3 regions of the Kitasatospora sp. NPDC051170 genome follow, and region 1 is predicted to be linked to each of the others. Evidence: riboswitches for the same ligand, from Rfam matches in the RefSeq annotation. Region 1 holds a riboswitch; each other region holds the start of a gene.

Evidence for each region. Region 1 has a riboswitch for cobalamin ahead of ACIBCA_RS34410 (cobalamin biosynthesis protein). Riboswitches for the same ligand answer to the same signal wherever they lie in the genome.
Region 2: it holds a riboswitch for cobalamin, as region 1 does, so the genes downstream of both, ACIBCA_RS06600 (FecCD family ABC transporter permease) here and ACIBCA_RS34410 (cobalamin biosynthesis protein) in region 1, are expected to answer to the same signal.
Region 3: it holds a riboswitch for cobalamin, as region 1 does, so the genes downstream of both, metE (5-methyltetrahydropteroyltriglutamate--homocysteine S-methyltransferase) here and ACIBCA_RS34410 (cobalamin biosynthesis protein) in region 1, are expected to answer to the same signal.

Annotation. Positions count from the first base shown of each region.
Region 1 is NZ_JBITFA010000023.1:92,896-100,771, reverse strand. Features, by position in the region: gene ACIBCA_RS34415 (alpha/beta hydrolase family protein) at 230-1,345, opposite strand; cobalamin riboswitch at 1,514-1,646, shown strand; gene ACIBCA_RS34410 (cobalamin biosynthesis protein) at 1,739-2,692, shown strand; gene ACIBCA_RS34405 (cobyric acid synthase) at 2,693-4,249, shown strand; gene ACIBCA_RS34400 (putative cobaltochelatase) at 4,246-6,321, shown strand; gene cobO (cob(I)yrinic acid a,c-diamide adenosyltransferase) at 6,328-6,933, shown strand; gene ACIBCA_RS34390 (cobyrinate a,c-diamide synthase) at 6,941-7,876, shown strand, end outside.
Region 2 is NZ_JBITFA010000002.1:663,119-670,994, forward strand. Features, by position in the region: gene ACIBCA_RS06565 (diacylglycerol/lipid kinase family protein) at 1-203, opposite strand, end outside; gene ACIBCA_RS06570 (hypothetical protein) at 254-670, shown strand; gene ACIBCA_RS06575 (SigB/SigF/SigG family RNA polymerase sigma factor) at 709-1,701, opposite strand; gene ACIBCA_RS06580 (anti-sigma regulatory factor) at 1,858-2,271, opposite strand; gene ACIBCA_RS06585 (GNAT family N-acetyltransferase) at 2,461-2,937, opposite strand; gene ACIBCA_RS06590 (ABC transporter substrate-binding protein) at 3,000-4,013, opposite strand; gene ACIBCA_RS06595 (ABC transporter ATP-binding protein) at 4,079-4,858, opposite strand; gene ACIBCA_RS06600 (FecCD family ABC transporter permease) at 4,855-5,910, opposite strand; cobalamin riboswitch at 6,017-6,165, opposite strand; gene sodN (superoxide dismutase, Ni) at 6,273-6,668, opposite strand; gene sodX (nickel-type superoxide dismutase maturation protease) at 6,857-7,303, shown strand; gene ACIBCA_RS06615 (CGNR zinc finger domain-containing protein) at 7,356-7,876, opposite strand, start outside.
Region 3 is NZ_JBITFA010000001.1:457,705-465,580, forward strand. Features, by position in the region: gene ACIBCA_RS02090 (amidase) at 1-769, shown strand, start outside; gene ACIBCA_RS02095 (HoxN/HupN/NixA family nickel/cobalt transporter) at 1,168-2,277, shown strand; gene metE (5-methyltetrahydropteroyltriglutamate--homocysteine S-methyltransferase) at 2,331-4,664, opposite strand; cobalamin riboswitch at 4,810-5,045, opposite strand; gene ACIBCA_RS02105 (DUF2079 domain-containing protein) at 5,127-6,563, opposite strand; gene ACIBCA_RS02110 (GntR family transcriptional regulator) at 6,712-7,104, shown strand; gene ACIBCA_RS02115 (ATP-binding cassette domain-containing protein) at 7,156-7,876, shown strand, end outside.

The sequences.
Region 1 (7,876 bases):
GGAGCGGGGCATCACGGTCGCGCGGGTTCCGAGACGTCACGTCGAGCAGTCTTCCCCTTGCACGGGCCTTCTGTCACATCCGGTTGTCCGTACGACCGACCACGCGCTTACAGCACCTCCGCAAGATCGGGCAACAGAGGCAAACCGCCTGGCCGGAAACGTGTGGCGGGGACATGCCGGGTTGTCGCGGTGGCCGTACGGACGGTCACTTCGAGTGACCGAAGGCGCTCTACAGGAGGGGGGTGAACCAGCGGCGGAGGAGCTCGGTGTAGTGCTCGGGGGCGGAGTTCCACAGGGCCGCGTGGTCGGCGCCGGGGAAGAGCTTGAGGCTCACCACGTCCCGGCGGACGGTGGCGAGGTGCTCGGCGGGGCCGAGGGGGGCGACGGTGTCGTCCGGGCTCTGGAGCAGCAGGGTGGGCACCCGCAGGTCGGTGCCCTCGGCGATGCGGGCGAAGTCGGCGAGGTCGACCCCCGTACGGCCTTCGGCGGCGAGCGCGCCGAGTTCGGCCGCGGTGCTCGAGAGGCCGGCCCGGCGGGCGTCGCGGCGGGCGGAGCCGGGGAGGTCGAGCACCGGGGAGTCCAGGACCAGGCCCCGGATGGCGTGGGGCCAGGCGGAGCGGGCGGCGGCCTGAAGGACCATGGTCGCGCCGACCGACCAGCCGTAGAGGATCACCTTGCCGGCGCCGTTGTCGAGGGCCAGGCGGATCGCGGCCTCGACGTCGCGCCACTCGGTCTCGCCGAAGTGGCTGAGCCCGTCCGGGGAGGCGGGGGCGCCCTCGTCGCCCCGGTAGGTGATCGCGAGGGCGGGCAGGCCCAGGTGGTCGAGGACGGGGAGCACGGGCAGCGCCTGGCCGCGGTCGGCGCCGGGGCCGTGGACGAGGATCACCCAGGTGCCGCGCTTGCCGCCGAGGTACCAGGCGGGCAGGGCGCCGAGTTCTCCCTCGGCGGCGGTCTCGGTGAAGGGCAGGCCCAGGGCCTCGGTCGGGTCGCCGAGCAGTACGCGCGGGGTGAAGCGGACCTCGGTGCCGGGGGCGAGGGTGCCGCGGTCGGCGCGGACCAGGCGGCGGGTGACGCCCTCCTCGTCGCCGTGGAGGACCTCCCCGACCACGGCGTGCCCGCCGTCCGCCCACTCCACGGCCCAGCGGCCGGGCATCAGGGTCTCGGGGCGCCGGGTGAAGGTGGCCCGGCCGGCGCCGAGGCTCTTGACGTGGACCGGGCCGGACTCCAGGACGACCGTCTCCGGGCGGACCATCCGCTCCGAGGCCCGGCGGCCGATCACCAGCACGGCGGCGGCCCCGGCACCCACGGCGGCGGCCGCCACGACGGCCGCGGTTCCCCAACGCATATCCACTCCCCGCTCTGCTGCTCCCGATGTGAGTCGAGCACCAGTTCACCCGGCCGCCGGTGGGGGCGGCCACCGGGCCGGGCCGATCGTGTGACCAAACCCTCCGTGACCTCGGTTGACTCCCCGTCGGAGGGCGTGGTGGGATTTCGGGGCCAATCGGAGGCATGGAGAGGAAGCCGGTGCGAATCCGGCGCGGTCCCGCCACTGTCACCGGGGAGCACGCCCGGAATTTCGCCACGGCGGGCCGTCAGAAGCCGCTGGAAGGCCCGGGCGCGCGTCCGACCCGGAAGCCAGGAGACTCTCGCCGCCGTTACGTCGAGCCAGGGCGCGGACCCTGAGTGAGGACACCCACGCGATGCAGGCTGCCCGAACCTTCAGGCCCTCTCCGGTCGTATGCGCCCGCTGACCCGCGCCGCCGCGTTCGCGCTGGGCGCCGTCGCGGGCTACGCCGCCGACTCCCGCTTCGCCGACCCCCGCCGGGGCCACCCCGTCGCGCTGTTCGGCAGCGCCGCGGGCCGCCTCGAGCGGCGGCTGTGGCGCGACGACCGGGCGGCGGGCGCCGCGTACACGGCACTGTGCGTGGGCACCGTCGCGGCGGGCGCGCTGGCCCTGGACCGTACGGTGGGCCGCCGGCCGCTGGGCCGGGCCGCGCTGGCCGCCGCCGCCACCTGGACGGTGCTCGGCGGCACCTCGCTGACCCGGGAGGCGCGCACCATCGGCCGCTCGCTCGCCGCCGGGGACCTCGCCGCCGCCCGGGAGCGGCTGCCGCACCTGTGCGGGCGGGACCCGAGCGCGCTCGACGGGCAGCAGATCGCCCGCGCGGTGGTCGAGTCCGTGGCCGAGAACACCGCCGACGCCGTCGTCAACGCGCTGACCTGGGGCGCCATCGCCGGGACGCCCGGACTGCTGGCCTTCCGCGCTGTCAACACCCTGGACGCCATGGTCGGCCACCGCTCCCCCCGCTACGCCCGCTTCGGCTGGGCCTCCGCCCGCCTCGACGACGTGGCGGGCTGGCCGGGCGCCCGGCTCACCGCGCTGCTGACGGTGGCCGCCGCGCCCGAGCCCCGTACGGCCTGGCGCGTCTGGCGGCGCGACGGCTCCTCGCACCCGAGCCCCAACGCGGGCCAGGCGGAGTCGGCCTTCGCGGGCGCCGTGGGCGTGCGCCTGGGCGGGACGCTGCAGTACGGCACCCGGGTGGAGCACCGGCCCGTCCTGGGCGAGGAGCTGCGGCCGGTGACGGTCGACGACATCGAACGGGCCTGCACGCTGTCGCGGCGGGTGGGCGCGCTGGCGCTGGGTACGTCCGTCGCGGGGCACCTGGCCCTGCGGCTGTGGAGGGGTAGGTAGATGAGCAACGCGCTGCTGGTCGCGGGGACGACCTCGGACGCCGGCAAGAGCGTGGTCACGGCCGGGATCTGCCGCTGGCTGGTCCGTCAGGGCGTGCGGGTCGCGCCGTTCAAGGCCCAGAACATGTCGCTGAACTCCTTCGTCACCCTGGACGGCGCCGAGATCGGCCGTGCCCAGGCGATGCAGGCGCAGGCCGCCCGCGTCGAGCCGGAGGCGGCGATGAACCCGGTGCTGCTCAAGCCCGGCGCGGACGGGCGCAGCCAGGTGGTGCTGCTCGGCAGGCCCGTCGCCGAGGTCGGCGCGCTGGACTACCGGGAGCGCAAGCCCGTCCTGCTGGAGCGCTCCCTGGAGTGCCTGGCGGACCTGCGGGCGCGCTTCGACGTGGTCGTCTGCGAGGGCGCAGGCTCGCCCGCCGAGATCAACCTGCGCGACCGGGACATCGCCAACATGGGCCTGGCCACGGCCGCCGCCCTGCCCGTCGTGGTCGTCGGGGACATCGACCGCGGCGGGGTGTTCGCCGCGATGTACGGGACGCTGGCGCTGCTGTCGGCCGAGGACCAGCGGCACGTGGCCGGCTGGTTCGTCAACAAGTTCCGGGGCGACGCCCGGCTGCTGGCGCCCGGGCTGGAGATGCTGCGCGAGCTGACCGGCCGTCCGGTGCTCGGCACGCTGCCGATGCTGCCCGGGCTGTGGCTGGACGCCGAGGACTCGCTGGACCTGTCGACGGTGGTGGACCGGAGCGCCTCCGACGGGCGCGGGCCGCTGGGTGCCGACGTGCTGCGGGTGGCCGTGGTGCGCTTCCCCCGGCTGTCCAACTTCACCGACCTGGACGCGCTCGCCCAGGAGCCGGGCGTGCTGGTGCGCTGGGCCACGCGGCCGGAGGAGCTGGCCGACGCGGACCTGGTCGTGCTGCCCGGCACCCGGGCCACCGTGGCGGACCTCGCCTGGCTGCGGGAGCGGGGGCTGGAGCCGGCGCTCAAGGCGCGGGCGGCGGCCGGGCTGCCGGTCCTCGGCGTCTGCGGCGGCTACCAGATGCTGGCGGGCTCGATCGTGGACGAGGTGGAGTCCGGGGCGGGCGCCGTGGACGGGCTCGGGCTGCTGCCGACGCGGGTGCGGTTCGGCGTGGAGAAGGTGCTCGCGCGGCCGGTGGGCTCCGCGTACGGGCAGCGGGTGGAGGGGTACGAGATCCACCACGGGGTGGTGTCGGTCGATGGTGGTTCGCCGTTCTTGGACGGCTGCCGGGTCGGCTCGGTGTGGGGCACCACCTGGCACGGGGCGCTGGAGAACGACGGGTTCCGCCGTGAACTCCTTCGGGAGGTCGCCGAGTTGGCGGGGCGTGCGTTCATCCCCGCGCCGGACACCTGTTTCGCGGCGGCCCGGGAATCGCGGCTCGACCGCCTCGGCGACCTGATCGAGGAGCACGCGGACACCGACGCGCTGTGGAAGCTGATCGAGGGCGGGGTGCCGGCGGCCGGATCGCTGCCGTTCCTGCCGCCGGGGGCGCCTTCGCCCGTGGCCATGGGAACGACAACGGCAACGACTGGGAGTGACGCATGAGTGACGTCCGCTATCCGTTCACCGCGATCGTCGGCATGGCCGACCTGCGGCTCGGCCTGCTGCTGAACGCGGTCTCCCCGGCCGTGGGCGGCGTGCTGGTGCGGGGCGAGAAGGGCACCGCCAAGTCCACCATGGTGCGGGCGCTGGCCGGGCTGCTGCCGTCCATCACCGTCGTGGACGACTGCCGCTTCGCCTGCGAGCCGGGGTCCGTCGACCCGCAGTGCCCGGACGGGCCGCACGACTCCTTCGATGTTCGCGAACGGCCGTCCCAGCTCGTCGAGTTGCCGGTCGGCGTGGCCGAGGACCGGATCGTCGGCTCGCTGGACCTCGAGCGGGCGCTGGCCGAGGGCGTCAAGGCGTACGAGCCCGGGCTGCTCGCCAAGGCGCACCGGGGCGTGCTCTACATCGACGAGGTCAACCTGCTCCAGGACCACGTCGTCGACCTGCTGCTGGACGCGGCCGCGATGGGCCGCTCGTACGTCGAGCGCGAGGGCGTGTCGGTGCGGCACGCGGCGCGGTTCCTGCTCGTCGGCACGATGAACCCGGAGGAGGGCGAGCTGCGGCCGCAGCTGCTCGACCGGTTCGGGCTCACCGTCGAGATCGCCGCCACCCGGGAGCCCTCGGAGCGCGCCGAGGTCGTGCGGCGGCGGCTCGCGTACGACGCGGACCCGGCCGGTTTCGCGGCGCGGTTCGCGGCGCAGGAGCGGGAGCTCGCCGAACACATCACCACCGCGCGGGAGTTGCTGCCGTCCGTCGAGCTGACGGATGTGGCGCTGCGTCAGATCACCGCCGTGTGCGCCGCGTTCGAGGTGGACGGGCTGCGCGCGGACATCGTGATGGCGCGCACCGCCGTCGCGCTGGCCGCCTGGGCGGGGCGTACGGAGGTGCTGGAGGAGGACGTCCGCAAGGCCGCGCAGCTGGCGCTGCCGCACCGGCGGCGGCGCAACCCGTTCGACGCGCCGGGGTTGGACGAGGAGCAGCTGGACCGGACGCTGGAGGAGCACGCCGCGGACGGGGACGACGAACCGGACCCGGAGCCCGAGGGCGACGGGCCCGGGGAAGGCCCCGACGGCGGCGGGCCGGAGGGCGGCGGGCCGGACGGGGGCGGGCCGGACGGGGGCGGCGGCGCCCCGGAGCCCGTCGAAGGCGGCGGACCGGAGGCGTCCGACTCCTCCCCGGAGGTCGACGTCCCCGCGATGCCCGCCCAACACCCCGCCCCCGCGCGGGAGTCGGCGCCCGTGGCGGCCAACGACCCGTACCGTACGCGGCTGTTCACCGTGAAGGGCACCGGCCACGGCGCCCAGGGCCGCCGCTCCCCCGCCGAGACCACCGGCGGGCACACCATCCGCGCCCGCCGCCCCCAGGGCACGCTCAGCCGGCTGCACCTGACCGCCACCCTCCAGGCCGCCGCGCCGCACCAGGTGGCGCGCGGGCGCGACGGGCGGGCGCTCGTCCTGCACAAGGACGACTTCCGCGAACAGGTGCGCCAGGGGCGGGAGTCCAACCTGGTGCTGTTCGTCGTGGACGCCTCCGGCTCGATGGCCGCGCGCCAGCGCATGAGCGCCGTCAAGGGTGCGGTGCTGTCCCTCCTGATGGACGCCTACCAGCGGCGCGACAAGATCGGCATGATCACCTTCCGGGGCGCCGGCGCCGAGCTGGCCCTGCCGCCCACCTCCTCCGTGGAGGTCGGCGCGGCCCGGCTGGAGTCCCTGCCCACCGGCGGGCGCACCCCGCTGGCCGCCGGGCTGCTGCGCGCCCACGACGTGCTGCGGGTCGAGCGGCTGCGCGACCCGAACCGGCGCCCGCTGCTCGTCCTCGTCACCGACGGCCGGGCCACCGGCGGGCGCGACGCGCTGGCCCAGTCCCGGCGCGCCGCCTCGCTGTTCGCGGCGCAGGGCACGGCCAGCGTGGTGCTGGACTGCGAGTCCGGGCCGGTGCGCCTGGGCCTCGCCCGCACCCTGGCCGGGGTGCTCGGCGGCACCGCCGTCAGCCTGGACGAGCTGCGCGCCGAGGGCGTGGCCTCGCTCGTCCGCGAGAACCGTTCCGTTTCCACCGTGCGAAAGGCGGCCTGAGCCGACATGCCCAAGGGTGTCCCCGAGAGCGTCCCCGACGACGGCCTGACGACCCGTCAGCGCCGTACGCAGCCGATCACCGCCGTGCACACCGGACCGGGCAAGGGCAAGTCCACCGCCGCGTTCGGCATGGCGCTGCGGGCCTGGAACCAGGGCTGGTCCGTCGGGGTGTTCCAGTTCGTGAAGTCCGCCAAGTGGAAGGTGGGCGAGGAGAACGCGCTGCGCGTGCTCGGCGCCTCCGGCGAGGGCGGCAGCGTCGACTGGCACAAGATGGGCTCCGGCTGGTCCTGGATCCAGCGCTCCGCCGAGCAGGAGATGACCAGCGAGGAGGCGGCCAAGGAGGGCTGGGAGCAGGTCAAGCGCGACCTCGCCGCCGAGACCTACCGCTTCTACGTGCTCGACGAGTTCACCTACCCCATGCACTGGGGGTGGATCGACCCGGAGGAGGTCGCGGCGGTCCTCAAGGACCGTCCGGGCAGCCAGCACGTCGTCATCACCGGCCGGTACGCGCCCGAGGCGCTGACCGAACTCGCCGACCTGGTCACCGAGATGACCAAGGTCAAGCACCCCATGGACGCGGGCCGCAAGGGCCAGCGCGGTATCGAGTGGTGACCCCGTCTTGAGCGACATCCCCCGCCTCGTCATCGCCGCACCCTCCTCGGGCGCGGGCAAGACCACCGTCGCCACCGGCCTGATCGCGGCGCTCGCCGCGCGCGGGCTGGCGGTGTCGCCGCACAAGGTCGGCCCCGACTACATCGACCCCGGCTACCACGCGCTCGCCGCCGGGCGGCCCGGGCGCAACCTGGACGCCTTCCTGTGCGGGCCCGAGCGGATCGCCCCGCTCTTCCTGCACGGCGCGGCGGGGGCGGACGTCGCGATCGTCGAGGGCGTGATGGGCCTCTTCGACGGGGCCTCCGGGCGCGGGGAGCTGGCGTCCACCGCGCACGTCGCCAAGCTGCTGCGGGCGCCGGTGGTGCTGGTCGTGGACGGCTCCTCGCAGTCCCGGTCGGTGGCGGCGCTGGTGCACGGCTTCGCCTCCTGGGACCCGGAGGTGCGCCTCGCCGGGGTGATCCTCAACCGGGTCGCCTCCGACCGGCACGAGCACCTGCTGCGGGAGGCGCTGGAGGAGGGCTCCGGAGTGCCCGTCCTCGGCGCGCTGCGCCGCTCGACGGCCGTCGCCACGCCCTCGCGGCACCTCGGGCTGATCCCGGCGGTGGAGCGCTCGGCGGAGGCGCTCAAGGCGGTCGCGGACATGGGGCAGATGGTCGCCTCCTCCGTCGATCTGGATGCGCTGCTCGAACTCGCGCGCACGGCACCCGCGTTGGACGCCTCACCTTGGGACGCCTCGGCGGAGGTCTCCGTCGTGGGCGGGCGTCCGCGCGTCGCCGTGGCGGGCGGGGCCGCGTTCTCCTTCTCGTACGCCGAGAACGCCGAACTGCTCGGCGCGGCGGGCGCGGAGGTCGTCCCCTTCGACCCGCTGCACGCCACCTCCCTGCCGCCGGACACCGCCGGCCTGGTCATCGGCGGCGGCTTCCCGGAGCTGTACGTACGGGAG
Region 2 (7,876 bases), on a different contig from region 1:
ACGGTGCCGTCGCCCCCGAGGGCCACGACCAGGTCCACCGCGCCGTCCCGGGCCGCCTCCTCCGCGAGGTCGCGCGCGTGGCCCCGGTACTGCGTCTCCGCGACGTCCAGCTTGAGGTCGCTGCGCAGGGCGTGGATCAGCACGTCCCTGGTCCGGCCACTGGTGGTGGTGGCCTTGTGGTTCACGACCAGGAGAGCGCGCATGGGGAAAGCCTACGGGTCGGTACGGAGCAACCGGCGGCTACCCTGCTGGAGTGACCGCAGAAACCACCGCACCCGCCACCGCCCGCCCGGTTCCGCTCACCCTGGGCGCGGCCATCACCGCCCTGGAGGGCGCCGCGCTGGCCGTCGTCGGCGTCTGGGACATGGTGTCCGCGCTGTCCGGCCAGTCCAAGCAGATGGCCCTCAACGAGTTCGGCGGAGCGGTCATCGTGCTGCTCGGCGTCCTGCCGGTGCTGGCCGCCCGCGCCCTGCTCAAGGAGCGCCGCTGGGGCCGCAGTCCGGCCGTGCTGACCAACTCGATCTGCCTGCCGGTCGCGTACTACATGATCGAGAGCGGCGGGGCGATGATCGCAGTCGGCGCGGTCGTCGGCCTGCTCGGGCTGGTGGGCATCGGGTCGCTGCTGAACCCGAGGACGACGGCGGCCCTGTACACCCAGCGCGAGGGCTGAGCGCACAGGGCCGGAGAGGTCCTGAACCGCCGTCAGGTCTACTCCTCCACGAGGAGCTTCTCGCGCAGCTGGGCCAGCGTGCGGGCCAGCAGCCGGGAGACGTGCATCTGGGAGATCCCCACCTCGGCGGCGATCTGCGACTGGGTCATGTTGCGGAAGAACCGCAGCACCAGGATCTTCTGCTCCCGGGGCGGCAGTTGGGCCAGCAGGGGCTTGAGGGACTCGCGGTACTCGACGCCCTCCAGCGCCTCGTCCGTGGCGCCCAGGGTGTCCGCCACGGCCGGCGACTCGTCGTCGCTGTCCGGGACGTCCAGGGACAACGTGGAGTACGCGTTGGCGGACTCGAGGCCCTCCAGGACGTCCTCCTCGGAGATCCCCAGGTGCTCGGCCAGCTCGTGCACCGTGGGGGAGCGGCCGTGCCGCTGGGAGAGCTCGCTGGTCGCCGTGGTGAGCGACAGCCGCAGCTCCTGGAGGCGGCGCGGCACCCGGACCGCCCAGCCCTTGTCGCGGAAGTGGCGCTTGATCTCGCCGACGATGGTCGGCGTGGCGTAGGTGGAGAACTCGACCCCGCGCTCGTGGTCGAAGCGGTCCACCGACTTGATCAGGCCGATGGTGGCGACCTGGGTGAGGTCGTCCAGCGGCTCGCCCCGGTTGCGGAACCGCCGGGCCAGGTGCTCGACCAGCGGGATGTGCATCCGCACCAGTTGGTTGCGCAGCTCGACGCGCTCCGGGGAGCCCTCGGGCAGCGCGGACAGCCGGACGAACAGCGCCCTGGCCGCCTCCCGGTCCGGCGCGCCGGACCGGTGCGAGCTCTGGGCGGGCACCGCGCCGTGCGGCTCCCCGGCCTCGTCCGCCGGCTCGGGCGGGTTCGGCGAGGAGTGCGACGGATCAGACGTCGGCTCGGTCGGCTGGCTCATCCGGTGGGCGTCCTTCGGGTGCGCTTCGTCGTTGGCGGCGAGGCCGGGAACGCTCGCCTGGGTCGGTACGGCAGGGCCCGCCGTCGCGAGGCCGGTACGGTCCAGATCACTCACGGCCATTCCCCCGTTCCGTTCCGGGAGCACCGGGGCCGCCGGCCCCGGTTTCGTCTCGTTGGTCGTACCGCCCGGGGGCGGTACCGGGAGCCGCCCGCCCCGCCCCCGGTGGGGGAGCGGCGGACGGCCCTTGCACGGGTGTTGCTCAGGGGCCGGCTATTGGTAGGCGGTGGGGCCGCCGCGCTTCTTGTGCAGGCTGATGGAGACGGTCTTGTCCTCGGCGACCGAGGAGTCGACCTCGCCGGCGAGCGCCGAGAGCACCGTCCAGGCGAAGGTGTCCCGCTCGGGGGCGTTGCCGTCGGTGGTCGGCGCGGAGACGGTGACCTTCAACGCGTCCCCCACCAGGCGGAACACGCAGGTCAACACGGAGCCCGGCACGGCCTGCTGGAGCAGGATGGCGCAGGCTTCGTCGACCGCGATCCTCAGGTCCTCGATCTCGTCGAGGGTGAAGTCCAGCCGGGCCGCGAGCCCGGCGGTCGCTGTTCGCAGCACGGAGAGATAGGCCCCGGCCGCGGGCAGCCGGACCTCCACGAAGTCCTGAACTCCGAGATCGTCGTCGATCTGGGACACCCTTGCCTCCTGGGTGGCGTGCTGTGCTTCCTTGGTACCCCGTGAAGGGGTTCGATGCCAGGTGTTCCCGCCATCGAGGTCGATGCCTTCCGCACACGGTGCGGGAGTTACTCATGGTAAGGCATTGCGACGCAGGGTGGCAGGGGCTTTGCCGGACTGCGCCGGTTGCTTCAGGAACCGGTCGTTCAGCTAGAGGTGCCCGGCCCTGGTGAGTGCCTCGCCGGTGAGCCGGTAGACCGTCCAGCCGGCCATCGGGACGGCTCCGAGGGACTCGTAGAAGTCGATCGAGGGCCGGTTCCAGTCCAGCACCGACCACTCGACACGGGAGTAGCCCCGCTCCACGGCGATCCGCGCCAGCTCCAGCAGCAGCGCCTTGCCGTGGCCGCCGCCGCGCGCCTCGGGGCGGACGTACAGGTCCTCGAGGTAGATCCCGTGGGTGCCGCGCCAGGTCGAGAAGTTGAGGAACCAGACCGCGAAGCCGACCGGCTCACCGGTGGCCTCGTCCTCGGCGATCAGGCCGAACAGCGCGGGCTCGGGGCCGAACAGCGCCTCGTGCAGCTGCTCGTCGGTGGCCACGGCCGCCTGCGGTTCCTTCTCGTACTCCGCGAGATCGCGGATCATTTCGCGGATGAGGGGGACGTCGCTGGCGACGGCGGTGCGGATCATGCCTCCGAGCGTACCGACCGGGCCCCGCTTCTCCCAGGGCCCGGCCGATGAAGATCTCGAGCTCAGCGGGCTTCCGGCGGATGGCCGAGGAACCGGGCCAGCGAGGTGATCGCCGCCGGGTTGCGGGGGCTCTCCACCAGGTCGACGTAGTCCATCACGAAGATCCGGTCGTTCCTGATCGCCGAGACGCCGGCCAGCGCGGGCAGGGACTTGAGGAAGTTCCGCTTCTCCTCGGCGCTCACCGAGCCGTAGTCGTTGATCACGATCACCTCGGGGTCGCGCTGCACCACGCTCTCCCAGCCGGCCGTCACCCAGGAGTCGTTCAGGTCGTGCATGACGTTGGTACCGCCGGCCTTGCCGATGATCTCGTCCGCGGCGGCGAACCTGCCCGCCGTGTACGGCTTGTCCTTCCCGCTGTCGTACAGGAAGACGGACGGGCGGCGCTCCGGCCTGGGGACGGCGTCGACCTGCGCCTTGAAGCGGGCGATCAGCCTGTCGGCGCGCTCGCGGACGTCGAAGATCTCGCCGAGGTTGGCCAGGTCGGTGTAGAGCGCCTCCAGCGGGTCCATCACGCCGCGCTCGGAGCCCTTGCCGCTGCGGCAGGACTCGGTGAGCACGTAGGAGGCCACGCCGAGGGCCTTGAACGCCTCCGGGGTGACGCCGCTGCCCTCGTCGAAGCCGTAGTGCCAGCCGGCGAAGACCAGGTCGGCCCTGGCGTCCAGGGCGATCTCCTTGGTGAGCACCTTCTTGGAGAGCCAGGTGGTCCTCTCGTACCCGTCCTTCCACTCGACGGTGTCGATCCGCCCCTTGTCCTCGGGCATCACGTAGCCGGCCATCCGGTCGGCGAGGCCGAGGGCGAACATCATCTCGGTGATGCCGACGTCGTTGGTGACCGTCCGGGCGGGCTTCTGCGCGAAGGTGAGCCCGGTGCCGCAGTTGTCGACGGTCACCGGGTAGTGCGCCGAGGAGCCGGAGGCTTCGTCGGTGGAAGCCCTGTCGGCGGGGGCGATCTCGGCGCCGCAGGCGGTGAGGCCGAGGGCGAGCAGGGTGACGGCGGCAAGGGCTTTGGTACGCAAGGGGGTTCTCCTCCCGGAGAGGTCGGCAGAGGTCGGCAGAGGTCGGCAGAGGTCGGCCGGCGAGCTCAGAGGCGGTCGAACAGCAACTGGAGGGCGCCGGTCAGCGGGTGCCGTACGGGCGTGGCCCGCACGCCGAACACCTCGGCCAGCAGCTCGGGCCGGAGCACCTCCTCGGGCGGCCCCGAGGCGACGATCCGGCCGGCGCGCAGCACGTACAGCAGGTCGCAGTGGGCCGCCGCCAGGTTGAGGTCGTGCAGCGCGGTGAGCACGGTCGGGCCGGCCTCGCGGGCCAGCGCCAGCACCTCCAACTGGTGGGCGACGTCCAGGTGGTTGGTGGGCTCGTCCAGCACCAGCAGCCTCGGTTCCTGGACGATCGCGCGGGCGATCAGCGTCCGCTGCTTCTCGCCGCCGGACAGGTGCAGGAAGCCCCGCTCGGCCAGGTGCTCCACGCCGACCCGGCGCATCGCCTCCGCGCAGCGCTCCGCCTCGTGGGCGCCGGGGCCGGACAGGCCCCGCCGGTGCGGCAGCCGTCCCATGACGACCACCTCGGCCACGGTGAAGTCGAACTCGGCCGAGTGCTCCTGCGTCAGCGCGGCCACCCGGCGGGCCGATTCGCGCGGGGTCAGCGCGTGCAGGTCGTCACCGTTCAGCCGTACGGACCCGCCCGCCGGGCGCAGCACCCGGTAGACGCAGCGCAGCAGCGTGGACTTGCCGCTGCCGTTGGGCCCGATCAGCCCGACCACCTGCCCGGGCGCGGCCCTCAGACCCACCTCGTGGACGAGCCTGGTGCCCGCCAGTTCGACGCTGACGCCCTCGACGAGCAGTTCCTCGGGGTTCGCCATCATCGCCCTCCCAGGGCCTGGCCGCGGCGGCGCATCATCAGCAGGAAGGCGGGCACCCCGAGCACGGCCGTGAAGACCCCGACGGGCAGTTCGGCGGGTGCCAGCAGGGTCCGTGAGGCGATGTCCACCCAGACCAGCAGCAGCGCCCCGGCCGGCGGCGCGACGAGCAGCACCCGGCGGTGCGAGGCGCCGACCAGCATCCGGGCCAGGTGCGGCATCAGCAGCCCGACGAAGCCGATCGCCCCGCTCACGGCGACCACGGTGCCGGTCACGGCGGCCGTCACCACGAACAGCTCGCGGCGCAGCCGGTCCGGGTCCACGCCGAGCGAGGCGGAGGTCTCGTCGCCCATCGCGAGCGCGTCCAGCCGCCCGGAGGCGCAGGCCAGGTACACCAGCCCGGCCAGGACGGTGGCGGCGGCGATCGGCACCGAGCCCCAGGTCGCGCCGCCGAGGCTCCCGAGCAGCCACATCATGACGTCCCGGGCGGCCTCGCCGCGGTCGGCGGCGAAGACCATCAGGGAGGTGACGGCGGAGAACCCGTAGGACAGCGCGGTGCCGGTGAGCACCAGCCGCAGCGGGGTGAGCCCGTACGCGGTGCGGGCGGCGAGGTAGACCAGCACCATCGCGGCCAGCGCGGAGGCGAAGGCGGAGACGGATATCGCCCAGATCCCGAGCGCGGCGAAGGCGCCGAGCAGCATCACGGCGTTGGCGCCGACCGCCGCTCCGGAGGAGATGCCGAGGACGAAGGGGTCGGCGAGCGCGTTGCGCACCAGCGCCTGCACGGCCACGCCGGTGGCGGCCAGGCCCGCGCCGACCACGGCGGCCAGGAGGGTGCGCGGCAGCCGGATCTGCCAGACGATCGCGTACGCGGCCGCCTCGTCGGCCTCCAGCCGGCCGCCCGTCAGGCCGGCGCCCAGCAGCCGCAGGACCTGCGGGACGTCCAGCCCGGCGGAGCCGAGGACGACCCCGCAGACCAGCGAGACCAGCAGGGCGAGGAGCAGCCCGAGCGCGAGGGGCGGGGCGGGTGTTCGGCGTGGGGGCGGGCTGGTGCTCACGGTCACGGGCGGCTGCGCCTTGCCTCGGGCCGGGGGCGCGCCGGGCCGGGCCGCCTGCCGGGCTGCGCCGGAGGGGGCCGTCCCCTCGCAGTCCACGGCGAGTCGTCGGGAGTACAGCGGCCGGGGGCGATCGGGCTGGCGGGGCCGTACGGGTACGGGCTCCGCTCACCGTTGCGGGTCAGCGCCGGACTCTCACCGGACTTCTCCCTCGGACGCCCAGGCAGCATAACAGCCACTCAGGCTAGGCAACCCTTACCAGGTTTGGCGGGGTGGGGCGGGGCGCGAGTCGGCGCGGCCGTGAACGCACGACCGCCCCCGTCCGGCGGTGCGGACGGGGGCGGCCGGGTGGCGACGCGTCAGGCTCAGGCCTGCTTGGTCTCCCAGAAGATCTTGTCGACCTCGGCGATCAGGTCCAGCAGGGCCTGGCCGGTGGCCGGGTCCGTCGACGCCTTCGCGGCCGAGGCGGCCTTGAGGGTGTCGTTGATCAGCTGGTGCAGCTGCGGGTACTTCTCGAAGTGCGGGGCCTTGAAGTAGTCGCTCCACAGCACCGAGATGTGGTGCTTGACGGCCTCGGCGCGCTGCTCCTTGATGATGATGGCGCGGGCGCGGAAGTGCGGGTCCTCGTTGGCCTGGTACTTCTCCTGGGTGGCCTTGACCGACTCGGCCTCCAGCTTGGCCTGCGCGGGGTCGTACACACCGCAGGGCAGGTCGCAGTGGGCGTGCGCGGTGACGCGCGGTGCAAACAGACGAGAGAACATGGGAGTCCTTCCTTAGATCGTCTTCCCGCGGCCGAGACTACCGCCACCCCCTCGTGGTTTCGCGATCGGGCGGTGGGCCTAGGGCAAAAGGCCGAGTCGCGCACGGGCCGCGGCCGAGTCGAAGCGCACGTCGAACCGGTGACGGTCCGTACGGCAGACTGGGGGCGGTCGGCGCGGGAGGAGGAGTCGTGGCGCGGAGCACGGGAGCGGAGGGCGTGGCCCGGGGCGGAGCGCTGCCGTTCGGGCTGGTCGACGTGGCCGGCCCGTCCATGGTGCCGACCCTGCGCGAGGGCGACCAGCTGCTCGTCCGCTACGGGGCGCCGATCAGGCCCGGGGCCGTGGTGCTCTTCCGGCACCCCCTCCAGCAGGACCTGCTGGTGGTGAAGCGGGCCGCCGAGCGCCGGGCGAAGGGCTGGTGGCTGCTCTCCGACAACCGCCCCGTGGACAGCGACAGCCGCTCCTACGGCGCCGTGCCGGACGAACTGGTCCTCGGCCGGGTGCTGCTGCGGCTGCGCCCCGCCCCGGCCTGGCTGGCGCCGGGGCGGCGGCTGGAACGGCTGCTGCTGGGCTCCCGGCTGGTACGGCTGCCGGGGCTGGCCCGCCGCCTCGGCGTCTGGGTCGAGGAGACCCCGTAGCGCCTCTCCTGGCTAGGACTGCTCAGGACTGCTCAGGACTGCTCAGGGCTGCTCAGGGCTGCTCCTGGAGCGCCGCCGCGGCCTCCAGGCGCTTGCGGGCGCGGTAGGCGGCCACGTTGGCGCGGGTGGCGCAGCGGTCGGAGCAGTAGCGCCGGGAGCGGTTGGTCGAGGTGTCCAGGTAGGCGTTGCGGCAGGGCGCGGCCTGGCAGATGCCGAGGCGGTCGGCGCCCAGCTCGGTGAGGTGGACGGCCAGGCCCATGCAGGCCACCGCGCTGAAGTGGGCGGTGGCGGTGGGGGAGTTGTCGGCCAGGTGCAGGTGCCAGCGCGGGCGGCCGGCGTCGTCCAGGAAGTCGTGGCCGGAGACCAGCGGGCTGACGGGGTACTCCATCAGCAGGCTGTTCAGCAGGTCGACGGAGCGGATCTCGTCCCCCTCGGCGGCGGACTCGAAGACGCCGCGCAGCCGGGTGCGCACGGCCCGCAGCCGGGGCACGTCGGACTCGTCCGCCAGGGCGGCGGCCCGGGAGGAGTCGGAGAAGAGGGCGCGCACCGCGTCCACCGAGGTCAGGGTGTCGG
Region 3 (7,876 bases), on a different contig from region 1:
CCGCCCCTCGGTGATCGCCCTGTGGGAGACCGCCCGCCGGGACCTGGAGGCCGCCGGCGCCGAGGTCGTCGAGGTCGACTTCCCCGTCGTGACCAACTACGAGTCCGACCGCCCCGGCGCGCCCTCCCTGTTCACCCGGGGGCTGGTCGGCCGCGACTTCCTCACCGTCGAGATCGAGGACCTCTCCGCCTGGGCCTGGGACGACTTCCTGCGCGCCAACGGCGACCCGGCCCTCAGCACCCTGACCGAGGTGGACGGCGACCGCATCTGGCCCGTGCAGGACGGCGAACTCCCGGGCCGCTACCAGGGGTTCGAGGACTCCATCGGCGACTACCCGCGCTTCGTGCGCGAGCGCCCGTACGCGTCCTTCACCGACATGCCGCACCTGGAGGAGGGCCTGCGCGGGCTGGAGGAGACCCGCCGCGTCGACCTCGAGGAGTGGATGGACGGGCTCGGCCTGGACGCCGTGGTCTTCCCCACCGCCGCCGACGTCGCCCCGGCGGACATGGACGTGAACGAAGCCTCCGCCGACCTCGGCTGGCGCAACGGCGTCTGGGTCGCCAACGGCAACCTGGCGCCCCGCCACCTCGGCATCCCGACCGTCACCGTGCCCATGGGCACCATGGCCGACACCGGCATGCCCGTCGGCCTGACCCTCGCCGGCCGCGCCTACGACGACAACGCGCTGCTCACCCTCGCCGCCGCCTTCGAGGCGACGGGCAGCCGGCGCACGGAGCCGCCCCGCACGCCGCGCCTCGCGGCGGAGTGACGGTCAAGTGACGGCCGAGTAAGGACTGAGTGAGGGTTTGGTGACGGCGGATCGATAGCGGATCGACGGCGGATCGAGGGCAGGGTTGTCGATCATGGTGAACACCGCCTACGGTGTTGCCCGCCGTGGTGCACGGGAAGACCGGTGGACGCCCCTCAACGGGCCGATTCCGGCGCGGCCCTCGCCACTGTGAACGGGAAGTGCCCCCGACGCGCCCGCATCCGATGCGGGCAGTCACCGGCGCCGCGAGGCGCACGGGAAGACGAGCCGGGGGCGCGCTCCGCCCTGCCCGAACGCGGGTCCGGCGGTCCACCCGCAAGCCAGGAGACCGGCCACGGCGCGCACGACCCCCATCCCGGGGGCGCCCCCCATCGAGGAGCTGGAGAGGCTTGCCCGTCATGACCCTGACCGACGCATCCCCGTCGTCCGCCCTACCCCTGCCGCCACGCTGGCAGCGCAAGGACACCGTCCGCACCGCCACCCTGCTGGGCGCCATCGTCGCCATGCACCTCGTCGCCTTCGGCATGCTGTTCCTGCTGATCGCGCCGAACCACTACACCATCGGGACCGAGACCTTCGGCGTCGGCCTCGGCATCACCGCCTACACCCTCGGCATGCGGCACGCCTTCGACGCCGACCACATCGCCGCCATCGACAACACCACCCGCAAGCTGATGGCGGACGGGCAGCGCCCGGTCTCCGTCGGCTTCTGGTTCGCCCTGGGCCACTCCAGCATCGTCATGGTGCTGGCCGCCCTCGTCGCGGGTGGAGCCAAGATCGCCGGCACCCTGATCGACGACCAGTCGGCCACCCACCAGTGGCTCGGCCTGGTCGGCACCAGCGTCTCCGGCGCCTTCCTCTACCTCATCGCCGCCCTCAACCTCTTCGCGCTCGCGGGCATCTACAAGGTCTACAAGTCGATGCGCTCCGGGCAGTTCGACGAGAAGCAGCTGGAGAAGCACCTCGACGAGCGCGGCTTCATGAACCGCATCCTCGGCCGCCTCACCAACTCCATCCGCCGCCCCGGCCAGATGTTCCCCATCGGCGCGCTGTTCGGCCTGGGCTTCGACACCGCCACCGAGGTGACGCTGATGGTGATGGCGGGCTCGGGCGCGGCCTCGGGCCTGCCCTGGTACGCGATCATCTGCCTGCCGCTGCTGTTCGCCTGCGGCATGAGCCTGTTCGACACGCTCGACGGCACCTTCATGAACTTCGCCTACCAGTGGGCCTTCTCCAACCCGGTCCGCAAGGTCTACTACAACCTCACCATCACGGGCCTCTCGATCGCCGTCGCCTTCTTCATCGGCACCATCGAACTCGTCCACGTCCTGCACGAGAAGCTCGACCTCACCGACCCCGTCACCACCTGGATCGCCGACATCAGCCTGGACAACGTCGGCTACGTCCTGGTCGGCATGTTCGTCGTCGTCTGGGCCTGCGCCCTCGGGTACTGGCGCTTCAGCAACGTCGAACAGCGCTGGGCCGCCCGCGTCGAGAAGACCGGCTGACCGACGCACCGGGAGGGGCGGGCCCTGCCCGCCCCTCCCGCCCCTCCCGCGCCTCAGCCCTCGAGTTCCCCGCGCAGGCGGCGGGCCGCGCCGACCAGGCTCTCCAGCGAGGCCCTGGTCTCCGCCCAGCCGCGGGTCTTCAGACCGCAGTCGGGGTTGACCCAGAGCCGCGCGGCCGGGATCGCGGCGAGCCCGGCCCGCAGGAGTTCCACCGCCTCGGCCGTGCTCGGCACGCGCGGGGAGTGGATGTCCCACACGCCCGGGCCCACCTCGCGCGGGTAGCCCGCCCGGGCCAGTTCGCCGGCCACCTCCATGTGGGAGCGCGTCGCCTCCAGGGAGATGACGTCCGCGTCGAGGTCGTCGATCGCGGTCATGATCGCGCCGAACTCGGCGTAGCACATGTGGGTGTGGATCTGGGTGTCCGCCCGTACGCCCGAGGTGGCCAGGCGGAAGGCGTCCGTCGCCCAGTCCAGGTACGCGGCCCGGTCGGCCGACCGCAGGGGGAGGGTCTCGCGAAGCGCGGGCTCGTCGACCTGGACGACCGCCGCCCCGGCCGCCTCCAGGTCGGTGACCTCGTCGCGCAGCGCCAGGGCGACCTGCCGCGCGGTGTCCGCGAGCGGCTGGTCGTCGCGGACGAAGGACCAGGCGAGCATGGTGACGGGCCCGGTGAGCATGCCCTTGACCGGGCGGGTGGTGAGGCCCTGCGCATAGCGGAACCAGTCGACGGTCATCGGCTGCGGGCGCGAGACGTCCCCGGCGAGGACCGGCGGGCGAACGTACCGGGTGCCGTAGGACTGCACCCAGCCGTGCCGGGTGGCCAGGTAGCCGGTGAGCTGCTCGGCGAAGTACTGGACCATGTCGTTGCGTTCGGGCTCGCCGTGCACGAGCACGTCCAGCCCGGCCTTCTCCTGGTAGGCGATCACCTCGCGCACCTCGGCCTCGATCCGCTCCCGGTAGGCCCCGGCGTCGATCCGGCCGGCGCTCAGGTCGGCACGGGCGGTGCGCAGCTCGGTGGTCTGCGGGAAGGAGCCGATCGTGGTGGTCGGCAGCAACGGCAGCCCCAGCCTGGCCCGTTGGGCCTCGGCCCGCGCCGCGTACGGCTGCGCCCGCCGGGCGTCGGCGTCCGTGACGGCGGCGGCCCGGGCCCGCACGGCCGGGTCGCGGGTGACGGGCGAGGCAGCGCGGGAGGCCAGGTCGGCGCGGTTGGCGGCGAGTTCGGCGGTGATCGCGGCGGTGCCCTCGCGCAGCCCTCGGGCCAGCAGCGCGGCCTCGGACGCCTTCTGCCGGGCGAAGGCCAGCCAACGGGCGATCTGCGGGTCCAGCTCCCGTTCGGCGGTGGCGTCGAGGGGGACGTGCAGCAGCGAGCAGGACGGCGCGACGTCGACGGTGCCGGCGAGGCCCAGCAGCGTCGCCAGGGTGGCCAGCGACTTCCCCAGGTCGTTGATCCAGACGTTGCGCCCGTCGATCACCCCGGCGACGAGCCGCTTGCCGGGCAGCCCTCCGGCGGCCGCCAGGTCATCGAGGTTCGCGGCGGCCGGGCCGGTGAAGTCCAGGGCGAGCCCGTCCACCGGTGCCTTGGCGAGGACGGGCAGGGCCGCGCCGAGGCGGTCGAAGTAGCTCGCGACGAGCAGCTTGGGCCGGTCCGCCAGGGCGCCGAGCTCGCGGTAGGCGCGGGCGGTGGCGTTCAGCTCGGCGGGGGTGCGGTCCTGGACGAGCGCGGGCTCGTCCAGCTGGGCCCACTCCGCGCCGGCGGTGCGCAGCTCGGCGAGGAGTTCGGCGTAGACGGGCAGCAGCCGGTCGAGCAGGGTGAGGGGCTGGAAGTCCTCGGCGACGCCGGGCGCGGGCTTGGCGAGCAGCAGGTAGGTGACCGGCCCGAGGAGGACGGGCCGGGCCCGGTGGCCGGCCAGCAGGGCTTCGCGCAGTTCGGCGACGGCCTTGGCGGGGTTGGCGACGAAGACGGTGTCGGGCCCCAACTCGGGGACGAGGTAGTGGTAGTTGGTGTCGAACCACTTGGTCATCTCCAGCGGCGCGACGTCCTGGGTGCCGCGCGCCATGGCGAAGTAGCCGTCCAGGGGGTCGGCGGCGACGGCGGCGCGGTGGCGGGCCGGGATCGCGCCGAGCGCGACGGTGGTGTCGAGCACGTGGTCGTAGAGGGAGAAGTCGCCGGTGGGGACTTCCTCGACGCCCGCGGCGGCGAGCTGGCGCCGGCTCTCCCGGCGCAGGTCGGCGGCCGTGGAGTGCAAGGCGTCGGCCGTGACCGTGCCCTTCCAGTACCCCTCGACGGCCTTCTTGAGCTCCCGGTTCCGGCCCTGCCGGGGGTAGCCGTGGACGGTGGCGCGGGCGGCCGCGGCCGTGAATTTCGCTGTCTTCGCCGGATTCGCTGTCAAGGGACTCTCCTTCGCGAGCCTGTTTCCTCTGGTCCCCGGGGACGGGACGAAGGCGCGAAGGGGTGCTGAACCGGCGGACCGGGCGAGCCCGTCCGCTGTGCACGCCGACCCGCCCACGAGGTCACCGGGATCTCCGCGCGCGATCGGTCGCACGCGGGCAGCGGGCAGGTCTTCGGACTCGCGGGCGCGTCCCCCGGACCGGGGGCCCTCCTACTGGCCGTCGCTTCCCAGACCCTCCCGGGCCCAGTGCGTATGACGGCGGTCGTTCCCACTCACCGCTGCGGGGCAGTCCCGGACTGGCCAGTTGAAAGGCTTCACCGGGTTCCCTCTTGCGACGCGCCTGCCTGGCGGACAGGGCGAACCAGCTGCTCCGTCAGCATAGATCGGGTTCCGTGGTGCTGGGTGTCGAATTCCGCATCCTCGGCGGAGTGCGTGCGTTGACGCCCTGTCATTCCGGGCGCCTCACGGCCGGCGCAGGACGAGGATGCCATCCTCCTCGGCCACCGTGCGGTAGCCCTCGGCGCGGTAGGCGGCCAGGGCGGACTCCGTCGACGCCCGGGCGCAGGGGGACTTCACCGTCGGGTCGGTGGCGTCGGCCGCGACCCACTCGGGCGGGTCGGCGGAGAGCGGTCCGGGATCTTGGCAGACCAGGCCGACGGCCTCGGAGCGGGCGACCAGGATCGGGGCGAGGCGGTTGGTGGAGGCGACGCGGGAGCCGTCGGGTATCAGCGCGAGCAGGCGGTGGGCCGTACGGACGTGGGCGGGCCGGTGCCAGCCGCCCGGGAGGGCCAGGTCCCGCAGGGGGTACACCACGGTGGTGACGGCGGCGACGACCGCGCAGACGGCGAGTGCGCGTCGCCGCAGGCCCGGGCGGCGGGTGAGAACGTCCAGCAGGGCGCCGAAGAGGATCGGCATCAGGATCGCGCTGTAGTGGTAACCCGGCTGCCAGTAGTGCTCGTTGGAGGCGGTGAGCCGCCAGGCCAGGGTGGGCAGGCAGAGCAGCGCGAGCGGGGAGCGCAGGCCGACGAAGGCGACGGGGGCGGCGAGCATCGCCAGCAGCAGCCACTTCACGGGCGGCCAGCCGAACGTGACCAGCGCCATCGGCAACGCGGCGTGGGAGCCCGGCAGTTGCTGCCAGTAGTCGAAGACGCCCTGCGGGTTGGCCCTCGGCAGCAGCACGGCCGTCTCGACGACCGTCGCCCCGAGGCCGAACACCGCCACGGCCAGCCCGGGCCCGCGCCGTCCGCGCCCGCCCCGCCGTGCGACGTACAGGCCGACGGCCGCGACCGTGAGCCCGAGATCCTCCTTGACCAGCACCAGCGGCAGCGCCCACAGCATCCCCGCCCGCCAGCGCCGCTCCCCCAGCGCCTCGACGGCGAAGGCGAGCAGCGGCACGGCGAAGCAGATCTCGTGGAAGTCGTAGGCGACGGCCGAGACGATCCCCCAGGAGGCGCCGAAGGCCGACCCGAGGACCAGCGCGGCCCTCGGCCCCGCCGTCCGGTAGGCCCAGCGGGTGATCGGCAGGCAGGCGAGCGCCATCAGGGCGGCCTGGGCGACGAGCAGGGTGACGGGGGTGGGGAAGAGCCGGTAGGCGGGGGCGAGCAGGGCGAGGACGGGGTGGAAGTGGTCACCCAGCAGGTCGTAGCCGGGGCCCTTGAGCGGGACCACCGGCAGCCGGCCGTGAGCGTAGGCGCGGACGGCCTGTTCGAAGATCCCGAGGTCGAAGGCGGCGCTGAGCATCCGCTCGTGCCGGCTGATCGAGAGCAGCACGTACAGGCCGAAGAACAGCGCGGCCACGGCCAGGCCCAGCCCGTTCGGTCCGATCCTGCGGGCCATGGGGGCGGGCGCCGGTGCCGCCGGGCGGACGAGCGGCTGACGCTCCAGCAGGTTGTCGATCATCGCATGATCACCATTCCACTAGTTAACTAGTGGAATGGTGATCACGGCGCCAATCGCCTTGTCAAGGCCACTCCGTGAGCCGGGCTTGACGCCGGGCGGGGCGGCTGGGCAGGATTCCCCTAGATAACTAGTGAAATGGCGGTCTAACGTGGTCGAGTACCTCATCGACCGACACAGCGGGCTCTCCCCGTACCTGCAGATCGTGGAGCAGACCAAGCGCGCCCTGCGGCTCGGGGTGCTGCGCCCGGGCGACCAACTCCCCACCGCGCGGGAGGTGGTGGAGGCCACGGCGATCAACCCCAACACCGTGCTCAAGGCGTACCGCGAGCTGGAACGGGAGGGGCTGGTCGACAGCCGCCGGGGCGTGGGCACCTTCGTGCGCCGCTCGCTCGCCAAACCGGAGACCGTCGCGGACTCCGCCCTGCACACCGAGCTCGCCGACTGGGTCCGCCGGGCCCGCGCGGCCGGACTCGACCGCGAGGACGTCGCCGCCCTGGTCACCACGGCCGTGGACGGCGCCTTCGCCGAACCGACCGAGTAGCACAAGCACCCGTACGAGCACGACCCCAGCACCACTGCACGAGGAGCCCGGGTGAGCGACCACCCCATACCCAGTCCCGCCGAACCCGCTGACGAACCCGCCGCCGAGGACGCTGCCGAGGACGCCCTCACGGCCGTCGGCCTCGGCCTGAAGTACCGCAGGTCCTGGGCGCTCCGCGACTGCGACGTCCGGCTCCCCGCCGGACGGATCTGCGCCCTGGTCGGCCCCAACGGCGCGGGCAAGTCCACCCTGCTGGGCCTGGCCGCGGGCCTCCTCGCCCCGACCACCGGCGCCGTCGGCGTCTTCGGACGGCCCGCGGGCGCCGCCGAGTCCCGCCGCCGGGTCGCCTTCCTCGGCCAGGACAAGCCGCTCTACCCCCGGCTCACCGTCGCCGAGACGCTGCGCGCGGGCCACGAACTCAACCCCGGCTGGGACCAGGCCGTCGCCGAACGGATCGTCACCCTCGGCGGGCTCGACCCGAACGCCCGGATCGCCACCCTCACCGGCGGCCAGCGCACCCGCGTCGCCCTGGCCCTGGCTCTCGGCAAGCGCCCCGACCTGCTGCTGCTCGACGAACCGCTCTCGGACGTCGACCCGGTGGCCCGCCAGGAGCTCACGGGCCTGCTGATGGCCGAGGCCGCCGAGCACGGCACCACCGTGCTCATCTCCTCCCACGTGCTCGCCGAGCTGGACGGCGTCTGCGACTTCGTCCTGCTCCTCGGCGGCGGCCGGGTCCGGCTCGCGGGGGACGTGGACGAGCTGCGCGAGGCCC